Regions from separate parts of the Anaerobacillus sp. QJM3NY_17 genome, predicted to be linked through region 1. Evidence: a T-box and tRNA genes for the amino acid it is inferred to sense, from the RefSeq annotation. Region 1 holds a T-box; the other holds one or more tRNA genes.

Region 1 (6,263 bases):
TAATGGCTTTTTTTAGTTCTCTAACGCTTGAAGAATATCTTCCCAAATATCCTCCCATGCTTCAAGACCAACAGAAAGGCGAATAAGAGTTTCACTAATCCCCATTCTTAATCTCTCATCTTCCGGGACAACGGCATGTGTCATTGTAGCGGGATGTTGAATCAGGGTTTCAGCATCCCCGAGACTAACAGCTATTTTAATCATATTAAGTCTATTCATGAAGGCTTGGGAGTCTTTCTTTTCCCCCGCAATTTCAAAACTAATTAAACCGCCTGGGCTCTTCATTTGTTTTTGAGCAATAGCATACGATGAAGATTCTTCCATACCTGGATACATCACGTTCGTTATGGCAGGATGCTCAGCTAATTTCTGCATAATTTGTCTAGCATTTGAAGAGTGACGATCCATTCGAATAGGGAGGGTCTTTAAGCCTCTTAACAATAGCCATGCATCGAATGGTGAAAGAATTCCACCTATATCCTTTTGCGTACTTTTAGCAATTGAAGAGATGGTCTCTTGGTCACCCACAACTAAACCAGCTACCACGTCTCCATGGCCACTGATATATTTCGTTGCACTATGCAAAACAATGTCACAGCCAAATTCTAGCGGGCGCTGTAAATAAGGAGTCGAAAATGTATTATCCACCACAACCTTAATTCCTTTTTCTTTTGCGACCGCAGAAACCATTTCAAGATCAATTAATTTCAATGTTGGATTAATCGGAGTTTCAATATAAATAACTGTAGTATTTGGACGAATTGCTTTTTGTAATTGCTCAACTGAGTCTAGCGGAAGCAAGTCATGTTCAATCGAAAATTTCTCTTCTAACATTTTAAGTAATCCGAAAGTACATCCGTAGACCCCTTCTGAACAAAGAATGTGGTCGCCTGTCTTCACTAGGTTCAAAAGAACAGCAGACACGGCGGCCATTCCCGAACCAAACGCTAAGCCTGCCTCAGCATTTTCAAGAGAGGCAATCCGCTCTTCCAACATTCGAACAGTAGGGTTTCCAAGTCTTGAATAAATATAGCCAGGCTCCTCACCTGCAAACCTTCGTTCACCAGCCTCAGCCGTTTCAAATGTAAAAGTTGATGTTTGATAAATAGGAGATGCCAGGCTGTTGTGATGCGATTTAGATTCATATCCATCATGAATTGTTTTTGTCTCAAAGCGATGCTTCCCTGTCAAAGTTATAACCCCCTGTTATAAAAATAGCTAGATACACTTCCATTGTAAGCGCTTTCTATTATAAGGTGAAGAGGTATTTATCTTTCTTATATCCTAAAAATGATGTCGACGTGCTATCTATCCATCTCATTTCTACTAAAGTTGACATCTAATACTGAAAGAGTTACAATAGCATTTGTGTAAAATAAGAATGGGCAGCAGCGTGACGGGCTGTGATTTCATTGTGTTCCTTTTAATAGGTACGCCGCGTAACCTCCGGCTGTCGAGGTGAAGGCGTGTGAAAACACAATGTGCACAAACCGGAATCACGACACTGTTTTTATTTTATACCAATAATAATGGTATAAAGGAGGAGCTAATTATGGCTCGTTATACAGGACCAAGTTGGAAAATTTCTCGTCGTCTTGGTATTTCTCTAAGTGGAACAGGTAAAGAATTGGAAAAGCGCCCTTACGCTCCAGGTCAACACGGACCTAACCAGCGTAGAAAGCTTTCTGAATATGGTCTTCAACTTCAAGAGAAGCAAAAGCTTCGTCACATGTACGGCATGACTGAGCGTCAATTCCGACGTCTTTTCGATGATGCTGGCAAAATGAAAGGTGTTCATGGTGAAAACTTCATGATTCTTCTTGAAGCTCGTCTTGATAACCTTGTTTATCGTCTAGGTCTAGCTCGCACTCGCCGTCAGGCTCGTCAGCTAGTTAACCACGGCCACATCACAGTTGATGGCAAACGCGTTGACATTCCTTCTTATCGTGTAGCGACTGGTCAAGTGATCAGCGTTCGTGAGAAGTCTAACAACCTTGACATCATCAAAGAAGCTATCGAAGTAAACAATTTCGTTCCAGAATACCTTACTTTCGATGCAGATAAGCTTGAAGGTACGTTCTCTCGTCTTCCTGAGCGTTCTGAACTTCCTGCTGAAATCACTGAAGCTCTTATCGTTGAGTACTACTCTCGTTAAGCTGTTTCAAAAACCCCGGAACTTATTCCGGGGTTTTTTATGTCCAAATTTACTTAGTACAAAAAATATAAAAAAAAGAGGAAGATCCTCCTCTTTTCAATGGGAGGGTCTTCCTCTTAATGATTGGCTGTTCATAACCGCTGGTGATTTTTTACTCATTTACTCTCTGTGATAACCAACCGTTATTGGGAATCACCAGTATTAGTTAAAATAGCTAAATGATTAATACGTAAGAAGGAAATATTTCTTCTTCCCTCTACGAATAATCACGTATTGATTTTCGATTTGGTCGCTTTCTGAAATAACTTTATCCATTTCCTGACACCGTTCACCGTTGATATACACCGCTCCATTTTTAACATCTTCTCTTGCCTGGCGCTTAGATGAAGAAATACCAGCTTCTACAAGAAGATCGATAAGTCCCTTTTCATTATCTTCTACATGGAAAGAAGGAACATCCTTAAATCCTAAACGGATTTCATCAGCTGTTAGCTGTTTAATGTCACCACTGAACAGCGCTTCCGAGATGTTGATTGCCTGCTGAAGCTTTTCTTCTCCGTGAACAAGCTTTGTCACTTCTTCAGCAAGAGTACGATGAGCTTCTCTCTTTTCCGGTGCTTCGATATGTTTTGATTCAATCTCTTTAATTTCTTCAATACTTAAAAATGTAAAGTAATGAAGAAATTTCACAACATCACGATCATCTGTGTTAATCCAGAACTGATAGAATTCGTAAGGAGAGGTTTTATCGGCATCAAGCCAAATCGCTCCACCTTCAGATTTACCGAACTTAGAACCATCACTCTTCGTAACAAGTGGGAATGTTGCTCCATAGGCTTTTGAAGACTCTTCGCTGCCTTCTTCTTTACGAATCAGTTCAAGACCTGCTGTAATGTTCCCCCATTGGTCACTTCCTCCAATTTGAAGACGACAGTTTTCTTTCCGGTAAAGCTGAAGAAAATCATATGATTGAAGAATCATATACGTAAATTCTGTAAAAGAAATTCCCGCTTCAAGACGTGAAGTAACAGAATCTTTCGCAAGCATATAGTTCAAACCAAAGTTCTTTCCAACATCACGCAGGAATGGAATAACATTTAGCTCCCCAATCCAGTCGTAGTTGTTTACAGCTTTTGCAGAGTTCGCATCTGTTCCAAAATCCAAAAAGCGAGCAAGCTGTCCCTGTAACTTATTCGTCCAATCTTTTACAATGTCTTCTGAATTCAACGTACGTTCATTTGAACGGCCACTAGGGTCACCAATCAGCCCAGTAGCTCCACCAACAAGCGCAATCGGCGTGTGGCCAGCTAACTGAAATCTACGTAGGGCTAGAATAGGCAAAAGATGCCCAATATGAAGGCTATCAGCTGTTGGATCAAAGCCAGAATAAAGAGCAATGCGGTTTTCTGAAAGTTCCTTTTCAAGGCCCTCTCTATCTGTAACTTGATTTAAAAGTCCTCTTGCTTCTAATTCTTCTAATATGTGCATGTAATCGACTTCCTTTCGTTAATAATATCTTTTGGCAAACCACTAAAATAATCCAAATGGGCAAAAAAACAAAAAAAACCCGCCCCAGAAAAGGGACGAGTTTCATCGCGGTACCACCCTTGTTGAAGAAAGTAACCTTTCTCCCACTCAGTCAGAATAACGGTCTGAACCGTCTAATGCTACACAGACACTGTCTTTCCCATTAGATGCTCATGGAGGTAATTCACATTTTCCTTTATGCTGATTCTCACCGCACATCAGCTCTCTGAAAAAGGGAGAAAAATGCTACTTCGTCCAATCAAGGCATGTCGTTCATTAAAAAACACTAATTAAATTAATATCACAAAGGTAAAATCATGTCAATTCTAAGCCTACAGAAATCCCTACCAGTTTATACAAATCTCGACGACATATGCTATAATAAACAGGATTAATTTGAGGGGGTATAGGAATGCGAGAGCTTTTTTCTTCTATCAGGCAGAAGTGGAACGCGTTCATTGATAGATTACAAGAATATAACATCTTAACCGGGTCCAGGATCGCCTACAAAGTGACTTGGAATTTATTTCTTATTTTTATCGTGCTAGGTCTAATGGGCACTATTTTCGCCGGTGGTGTTGGTGCAGGATATTTCGCATCACTTGTTAAAGATGAACCGATTCGCTCTTACGATGAGATGAAGAGAGACGTTTATAACTATGAAGAAACCAGTGAGGTATATTTTGCAGGTGATGTTCTTCTTGGTAACTTTCGTTCTGATATTGAGCGAAAAGAGGTTGAGTTAAAAAACGTTTCTCCTCTTCTACAAAAAGCAGTTATTTCCACAGAAGATGAATATTTCTTCGATCACGATGGTATTGTTCCAAAAGCAATTGGACGTGCCGTTCTTCAAGAAGTCACCAATTCAGATGATCGAAGCGGTGGTAGTACATTAACACAACAGTTAGTTAAGAACCAGATTCTAACAAGAGAAGTTTCTTTCGAACGAAAAGCAAAAGAAATGCTACTCGCTCTTCGACTCGAAAATTTCTTTAATAAAGAAGAAATTCTAGAAGCATACCTTAATATCGTTCCTTATGGACGAAATGCTTCCGGTAATAATATTGCGGGCGTACAAGCAGCCTCACAGGGCATATTTGGTGTAAATGCTAGTGATTTAAATTTGCCTCAAGCTGCATTCATTGCAGGTATTCCCAAAAACCCTTATACATACACCCCTTTTACAAATTCGGGTGAGGTAAAGAAGGATCTTTCAGCTGGAATCGATCGGATGGAATTTGTTCTATATCGTATGTATGAAGAAGAAACAATCACTGAAGAAGAGTATAACAAAGCGCTAGAATACGATATTGAAAAAAATCTAGCTGAGTCTTCGCCTTCGCCAGTAGAAAAATACCCTTACCTTACATTTGAGATTGAAGATCGTGCGAAGCGAGTTCTTGCCGAGCAGATCGCGAATGAAGAAGGATATGACGGGAAGGAACTTTCGAAGAGTGTAGACTATTACAATCAAATCACTTATGATGCTAACGTTACTGGTAGATCTGCAACGGAAATAGCCAAGAAAATGGATTTGAAATGGGAAGAAGTTCAAGAAAATTCAGATGTATTCCTTGAATTTATGAGTAATGCAGAGAAAGAGCTTCGCAAAAATGGATATAAAATTTATACTACAATTGACAAAGATATTTATGAATCTATGAATGCTGCAAGAGATAAAGTGCTAGAAAACGGAAGCTATTTCCAAAGTGCTAAAACCCTCTCCGTGCAAAATCCTGAAACTGGAGAGCTTGAAAATAAAGAATTTCCTATGCAAGTAGGTAGTATCCTCATCGAAAATGAATCTGGAAAAATTCTTTCATTTGTTGGTGGAAGGGATTTCGCGCAAGAAGAACTTAACCATGCTACAGACGCCTATCGATCAAACGGTTCTACAATGAAACCATTGCTTGACTATGCCCCGGCAATGGAAATGGGAAAAGTTCAGCCTGGCTATATTGTGCCAGACTTACCAATTCAAGATGGATATAATCCTGGTAACTATTCATCAAACTACCATGGTCTTGTAACTGCACGTAAAGCGTTGGAAAGGTCTTATAACGTTCCAGCTGTTCGAGTCTATAATAAAATGAACCCAGTGGACGCAACCGACTATTTGGTGAAGATGGGCTTTAGTACAATGACTCTTGATGATCGAACCAATCCTTCAATGGCAATTGGTGCGCTACAACGGGGAGTAAGTGTCGAAGAGAATACCAACGCATTTGGCACGTTTGCTAATGGAGGAAAGTTTGTTGATGCTTATTTAATTGATAAAATAGTTGACCGCGATGGAAACACCATTTTCGAACAAAAACCAGAACCAGTGGATGTTTTCAGTCCTCAAACTGCCTATCTATCAATCGATATGATGCGTGATGTAGTTAACCAGGGTACTGCCCAAGACATTCCAGGGAAATTAAAATTCGCTTCTGATTGGGCAGGAAAAACAGGAACTGGACAAAATTATTATGATTCATGGTTTGTAGCAGTCAATCCTAATGTTTCACTAGGTGTATGGACTGGATATGACAAACAAATTAGCATGGATAGTCAATATGCCAACAGAAACAAAAACTTA
Region 2 (6,263 bases), 1.8 Mb from region 1:
ACGTACTTCCACTGGCATTCTCAGATGTGAAAGACCGCGTATCTTTTCCATATGGGAGATTGTTTATAAATGGCGAGATGTCTACTCCAGTTACCTTTCGACCATCTTCAGAGCGAATTTTCATTGCCTGGTGGTTTGTAATAACATACTCTCTACCATCCCCTAAAATATGATCATATACGCCATGCTCCATTGCATGCAAGAGGGTACTCTTTCCATGATAACCACCGCCAACAATTAATGTAATACCTTCCTTAACAGCCATTCCTTGTAATGGCTCAGTACGGTGTGGGATTGTTAAAGACACTTCCATGCTTTTAGGTGATTGGAATTGCACTGCCTCATTTTTCATAGGACGATCGCTTATCCCGCTCTCGCGGGGTAATATAGATCCATTCGCTACAAATCCGACATATCCGTTTTGGGTAAGTTGTTCACGAATGGCCTCTTGTTGGTCTGCTAAATGCAATGCCTCTAAGATTATTCGTTTGTTTAATGCAAAAACAGAATTCTTCACAATGTCTGGCAGCTGATGCAGAAGCAAGTTTATAGCCTGTCTGCCAAGAACTTTTCTGCCTTGTGCAGGTAATCCTATTGATAGACAAATCGTAATAGATTCCTCTGTCACGCTCACTGCTGCCCTCTCAATAACCTTTTGACCAGGTATATCGATTGAGACCAATCCACTTTTCCCAGTGCCTTTCGCATGCCTCTCAGTCCTTCTAATGGCCTCTCCTACTTTTCTAGCAATCATATCTTCTGTTCGAACTCTTCTTACAGCCGAATCGAACCACTCAGGCTCTACGATCGTTTTCTTACGTGGGATGATGATTCTTATCCGAGAAGGACTAGCAAAAGGGTCTCCCTGGACATAATCGATGTAAAGGGTGTAATCCGCAAAATCATAGTGCCCACTAATGTCTTTATATGCTTTATATCCTTTTCCATCAATACGCTCTAATTGTTTTCTAAGTTTATTCATAAATGAGGCAAGCCTCCTTATAAGCTTCAAATTTAGGTATATGATAAAATGAACGAAAAATTATATGTTAGGAGAAAAGTGTGATGACAAGTATAATTCTCGCTCCATCTATTAAAAAGACATATCCTGATTTTAAAATTGGTTATGCTATTTACCATAATATCGTTGTTGAAAAGTCGCCGCAAATGGTGCGCGGTCGCTTTCAGTTCTATCAGGAAACATTGATGATGGATCTTGAGCAGACAGACCTGCTCACTTTTCCTGCTATCTCAGAGTGGCGTTCCATTTTCAAAAAGTTCGGGACGGATCCCGCCAAATATCGACCGTCCTCAGAAGCCCTATTACGCCGGTTAAAGAAAGGGTCTTCGCTACCTCTCGTTCACTCTGCTGCAGACATCAACAATCTTCTGTCGCTTCAATACAAAATTCCAATTGGTATCTATGATCTTGATCAAGTTGAAGGAGATATTACAATCGACATTGGTAGTGAGACGACTGCATATGAGGGCTTAAATGGACGTGAGGTAAGCTTCAACAACAAAATCCTCTCACTTGATCACAAAGGAGCGTTCGGAAGTCCTATCGTTGATTCTAAGCGAACAGCTATAACGGAAGAAACCAAGCATGCCATTCAACTTTTCTATCTTCAACCTTCGCTCCCTGTTTCAGAAGGTGAAAAGCTTGTAACTGCCTCAGCAGAAATGTTTAATCAAATTCACGGAGGAGACTTCTTAAGCGGGGTTTCAAGTTAAAGAAAGCAAACATAAAAAAACGCAACGCTTCGTTAATTTTAACGAAACACTGCGTTGGGTAAATGGTGAAAATTCGAGGAATTTCTACAATCCTCGCTGATGTAGATAGAATACCACAGAACATATGAAAGAAACAACACATTTTTCATATTTTCTTTACAAACGTCTCTCATCACGACAGAGCTAATAGAATTTTACTCTTCATAATCCGTTTGACGTCCTGATGACGATCACCCTATAATCAGAATGACAGACAGAAAGGAGAAATCATATGGAACCATTCTCAACACCATTTTTCGAAGAAAATTTTCGCCAATACATACAAAAGAATCGTGATGTATTTTCAAAATTAGAAGCAATGAATAGCTATTATCGATCAGTTGTTTCATCAATGATCTATGACAACCTTAACAAAAACTCAGAAATAGTTCGTCGCATTCGCAACCTTGATTCAGCTTACAAAACGATTAAACAAGAAAATACAGACGCATAAGAAAAAGCTCTCTTTACAATAAGAGAGCTTTCTTACGTTTTATTTAGGAAGATCACAAGAGTCAGCAGAACACGCTTCTGCATTGCCACCAACTACTTCAAGCTTATTTCCTTCTCCCCAGGCCTTCTCAACGGCCTGTTCAAACATTTCAACAGGCTGAGCACCTGACACGGCATATTTACCGTCAAATACAAAGAACGGTACGCCCTGAATGCCAAGCTGACTTCCCATAGCTTCATCGTTGCGAACTTCTTTCGTAAATTCTTCAGTCCCTAGCATACGTTTTATATCCGCAGCGTCTAGCCCAAGTTCTTCACCAAGTGATGCAAGCGTTTCATGATCACCAATATTTTTCGATTCGGTAAAGAAGGCATAAAAGAGACGTTCTGACATTTCATTACTTTTACCATGCTCTGTCGCATAGTGAACAAGACGATGAGCATCAAATGAATTCGTTGGAATCATTTTATCGAAATCATACGTTAGGTTTTCTCCAGCAGCTTGCTGCCTCATATTCTCACACATAGCCTGAGCTTGTTCTAGACTGACATTGTATTTCGCTGCTAGAAGCTCAGCCATGCTTTCCCCATCCGATTCTTTCGCATTAGGATCAAGTTCAAAGCTTTTAAAGACAACTTCTACTTGATCACGCTGTGGAAAAGCCTGAAGCGCACTTTCAAGACGTCTTTTTCCTATATAACAAAATGGACAAACGAAATCGGACCATACTTCAATTCTCATCGAATCACTCTTTCAGTAAATTGTTTTATCTATCTTATACTTGTATTTTATCACCTCTACTTTTAAATGAGCAGGAATTTGCTCAGTGAGTCATTGAAAACTAGTGATATCAAATAAGACAAGGAATTAAAAAGAATACAAAAAAGACCTCAACGAGAACGTTGAAGTCTTGTAATAACGTATGTAATGGTACCGGTGGTCGGGTTCGAACCGACACTCCTCTCGGAACACGATTTTGAGTCGTGCGCGTCTGCCAATTCCGCCACACCGGCAAAATACCATATTCAATTCAGGCAGAAAAATAAGTGGTGCCGGAGGCCGGGCTCGAACCGGCACGGAGGTACACCCTCCGCAGGATTTTAAGTCCTGTGCGTCTGCCAATTCCGCCACTCCGGCAGGACTTTTAAGAAAAAATATTAAGATTGGAGGCGGCACCCGGATTTGAACCGGGGCGTAAGGGTTTTGCAGACCCGTGCCTTACCACTTGGCTATGCCGCCTTTTTAAAATGGAGCGGAAGACGGGATTCGAACCCGCGACCCCCACCTTGGCAAGGTGATGTTCTACCACTGAACTACTTCCGCAACAAAAATGGCTGGGCTAGCTGGATTCGAACCAGCGCATGACGGAATCAAAATCCGTTGCCTTACCGCTTGGCTATAGCCCAAAAATGGGGCGGCTGATGGGAATTGAACCCACGAATGCCGGAATCACAATCCGGTGCGTTAACCACTTCGCCACAACCGCCATAAAAATTTAAAATTGGCAGGGGTAGTAGGACTCGAACCCACACCGGAGGTTTTGGAGACCTCTGTTCTACCTTTAAACTATACCCCTATCAAGATGGTGGAGGGGGACGGATTCGAACCGCCGAACCCTGAGGGAGCGGATTTACAGTCCGCCGCGTTTAGCCACTTCGCTACCCCTCCAAATTGACAATTACCATTGTAATACACATTTTATGAAAGTGCAATGGAATTTGATCTCATTTCGAGAAAATGGTGCCGGCCAGAGGACTTGAACCCCCAACCTACTGATTACAAGTCAGTTGCTCTACCAATTGAGCTAGACCGGCAACATGGTGGCTCCGGACGGAATCGAACCGCCGACACGTGGATTTTCAGTCCACTGCTCTACCGACTGAGCTACAGAGCCATGTTTAAAATATAATTGGTTGCGGGGGCAGGATTTGAACCTGCGACCTTTGGGTTATGAGCCCAACGAGCTACCGAACTGCTCCACCCCGCGATAATGTGAATGTAATTATGCTGCACCTGCTCATTACGCTGTGCACTGTTTCTTTCTCTACAAGGTTATGCTTCGAAGCGTATCCGTCGAAACAACTCGTTGCTGTTTCAAGGAAGTATCGCTTGTTGCTCCACCCCGCGATAATGTTAAAATATAAATGGCGGTCCCGACGAGAATCGAACTCGCGATCTCCTGCGTGACAGGCAGGCATGTTAACCGCTACACCACGGGACCTTAGATAATGGTGGAGGATGACGGGCTCGAACCGCCGACCCTCTGCTTGTAAGGCAGATGCTCTCCCAGCTGAGCTAATCCTCCACAAAGTAGAAATGATATATAATGGTGACCCGTACGGGATTCGAACCCGTGTTACCGCCGTGAAAGGGCGGTGTCTTAACCGCTTGACCAACGGGCCCTTGCTGCTATTATGTATGCTAGTGGCGGAGAGCGAGGGATTCGAACCCTCGAGACGGCTTTGACCGTCTACACGATTTCCAATCGTGCTCCTTCGGCCACTCGGACAGCTCTCCATGGCTCCACAGGTAGGATTCGAACCTACGACCGATCGGTTAACAGCCGATAGCTCTACCACTGAGCTACTGTGGAATAATATCAGCCTGGCAACGTCCTACTCTTGCAGGGGGAGATCCCCCAACTACCATCGGCGCTGAAGAGCTTAACTTCCGTGTTCGGCATGGGAACGGGTGTGACCTCTTCGCCATCATTACCAGACTAAGGACTGGATTTCACTTTCGTGATTTACCAGCGACAAAATATATCATACTATATTCCATCATGTTTTTCAAGGAAAATTTTATTCCCTGAAAACTAGATAGCACGCACAACTTTCCAATATGTCCAGCTACATAAGCCAAATCCTCGATCGTTTCACCTTTTGATTCTGACGCATAAAGCGCGTCTGACTCAAAAGCCTCCAACGGTTGTCGGATTTAAACGGCTTACTTCGCTTTTCGTTTTTAGGTTAAGCCCTCGATCGATTAGTATTCGTCAGCTCCACGTGTTGCCACGCTTCCACCCCGAACCTATCTACCTCATCATCTCTAAGGGATCTTACCAGCTTCATGCTGTGGGAAATCTCATCTCGAGGGGGGCTTCATGCTTAGATGCTTTCAGCACTTATCCCTTCCACACGTAGCTACCCAGCTATGCTCCTGGCGGAACAACTGGTACACCAGCGGTGTGTCCATCCCGGTCCTCTCGTACTAAGGACAGCTCCTCTCAAATTTCCTGCGCCCGCGACGGATAGGGACCGAACTGTCTCACGACGTTCTGAACCCAGCTCGCGTACCGCTTTAATGGGCGAACAGCCCAACCCTTGGGACCTACTTCAGCCCCAGGATGCGATGAGCCGACATCGAGGTGCCAAACCTCCCCGTCGATGTGGACTCTTGGGGGAGATAAGCCTGTTATCCCCAGGGTAGCTTTTATCCGTTGAGCGATGGCCCTTCCATGCGGAACCACCGGATCACTAAGCCCGACTTTCGTCCCTGCTCGACTTGTAGGTCTCGCAGTCAAGCTCCCTTGTGCCTTTACACTCTGCGAATGATTTCCAACCATTCTGAGGGAACCTTTGGGCGCCTCCGTTACACTTTAGGAGGCGACCGCCCCAGTCAAACTGCCCACCTGACACTGTCTCCGCACCGGATCACGGTGCTGGGTTAGAATGTCAGTACAGCCAGGGTAGTATCCCACCGACGCCTCCATCGAACCTGGCGGTCCGACTTCTATGGCTCCTACCTATCCTGTACAAGCTGTACCAAAATCCAATATCAGGCTACAGTAAAGCTCCATGGGGTCTTTCCGTCCTGTCGCGGGTAACCTGCATCTTCACAGGTACTATAATTTCACCGGGTCTCTCGTTGAGACAGTATCCAAGTCGTTGCACCTTTCGTGCGGGTCGGAACTTACCCGACAAGGAATTTCGCTACCTTAGGACCGTTATAGTTACGGCCGCCGTTTACTGGGGCTTCGATTCAGAGCTTCTCCCGTAAGGGATAACCCCTCCTCTTAACCTTCCAGCACCGGGCA

The links. A T-box is a leader RNA that pairs with one kind of tRNA and senses whether it is charged. The one in region 1 lies ahead of tyrS (tyrosine--tRNA ligase), so its partner is inferred to be a tRNA-Tyr.
Region 2: it has a tRNA-Tyr gene. The T-box ahead of tyrS (tyrosine--tRNA ligase) is inferred to sense a tRNA for this amino acid. The anticodon was not compared.

Annotation. Positions count from the first base shown of each region.
Region 1 covers NZ_CM149685.1:3,090,039-3,096,301, forward strand. The annotation lists gene megL (methionine gamma-lyase) at 13-1,191, opposite strand; gene rpsD (30S ribosomal protein S4) at 1,553-2,155, shown strand; gene tyrS (tyrosine--tRNA ligase) at 2,378-3,643, opposite strand; T-box leader at 3,732-3,954, opposite strand; gene AC0VYV_RS16205 (transglycosylase domain-containing protein) at 4,095-6,263, shown strand, end outside.
Region 2 covers NZ_CM149685.1:499,381-505,643, reverse strand. The annotation lists gene AC0VYV_RS02795 (ABC-ATPase domain-containing protein) at 1-982, opposite strand, end outside; gene AC0VYV_RS02790 (B3/B4 domain-containing protein) at 1,066-1,734, shown strand; gene yvfG (protein YvfG) at 2,006-2,227, shown strand; gene AC0VYV_RS02780 (DsbA family oxidoreductase) at 2,267-2,968, opposite strand; tRNA gene AC0VYV_RS02775 (tRNA-Leu) at 3,156-3,240, opposite strand; tRNA gene AC0VYV_RS02770 (tRNA-Leu) at 3,275-3,364, opposite strand; tRNA gene AC0VYV_RS02765 (tRNA-Cys) at 3,392-3,466, opposite strand; tRNA gene AC0VYV_RS02760 (tRNA-Gly) at 3,476-3,550, opposite strand; tRNA gene AC0VYV_RS02755 (tRNA-Gln) at 3,559-3,633, opposite strand; tRNA gene AC0VYV_RS02750 (tRNA-His) at 3,638-3,713, opposite strand; tRNA gene AC0VYV_RS02745 (tRNA-Trp) at 3,730-3,803, opposite strand; tRNA gene AC0VYV_RS02740 (tRNA-Tyr) at 3,811-3,895, opposite strand; tRNA gene AC0VYV_RS02735 (tRNA-Thr) at 3,966-4,041, opposite strand; tRNA gene AC0VYV_RS02730 (tRNA-Phe) at 4,046-4,121, opposite strand; tRNA gene AC0VYV_RS02725 (tRNA-Met) at 4,138-4,214, opposite strand; tRNA gene AC0VYV_RS02720 (tRNA-Asp) at 4,373-4,448, opposite strand; tRNA gene AC0VYV_RS02715 (tRNA-Val) at 4,457-4,532, opposite strand; tRNA gene AC0VYV_RS02710 (tRNA-Glu) at 4,555-4,629, opposite strand; tRNA gene AC0VYV_RS02705 (tRNA-Ser) at 4,653-4,744, opposite strand; tRNA gene AC0VYV_RS02700 (tRNA-Asn) at 4,746-4,820, opposite strand; rRNA gene rrf (5S ribosomal RNA) at 4,830-4,946, opposite strand; rRNA gene AC0VYV_RS02690 (23S ribosomal RNA) at 5,193-6,263, opposite strand, start outside.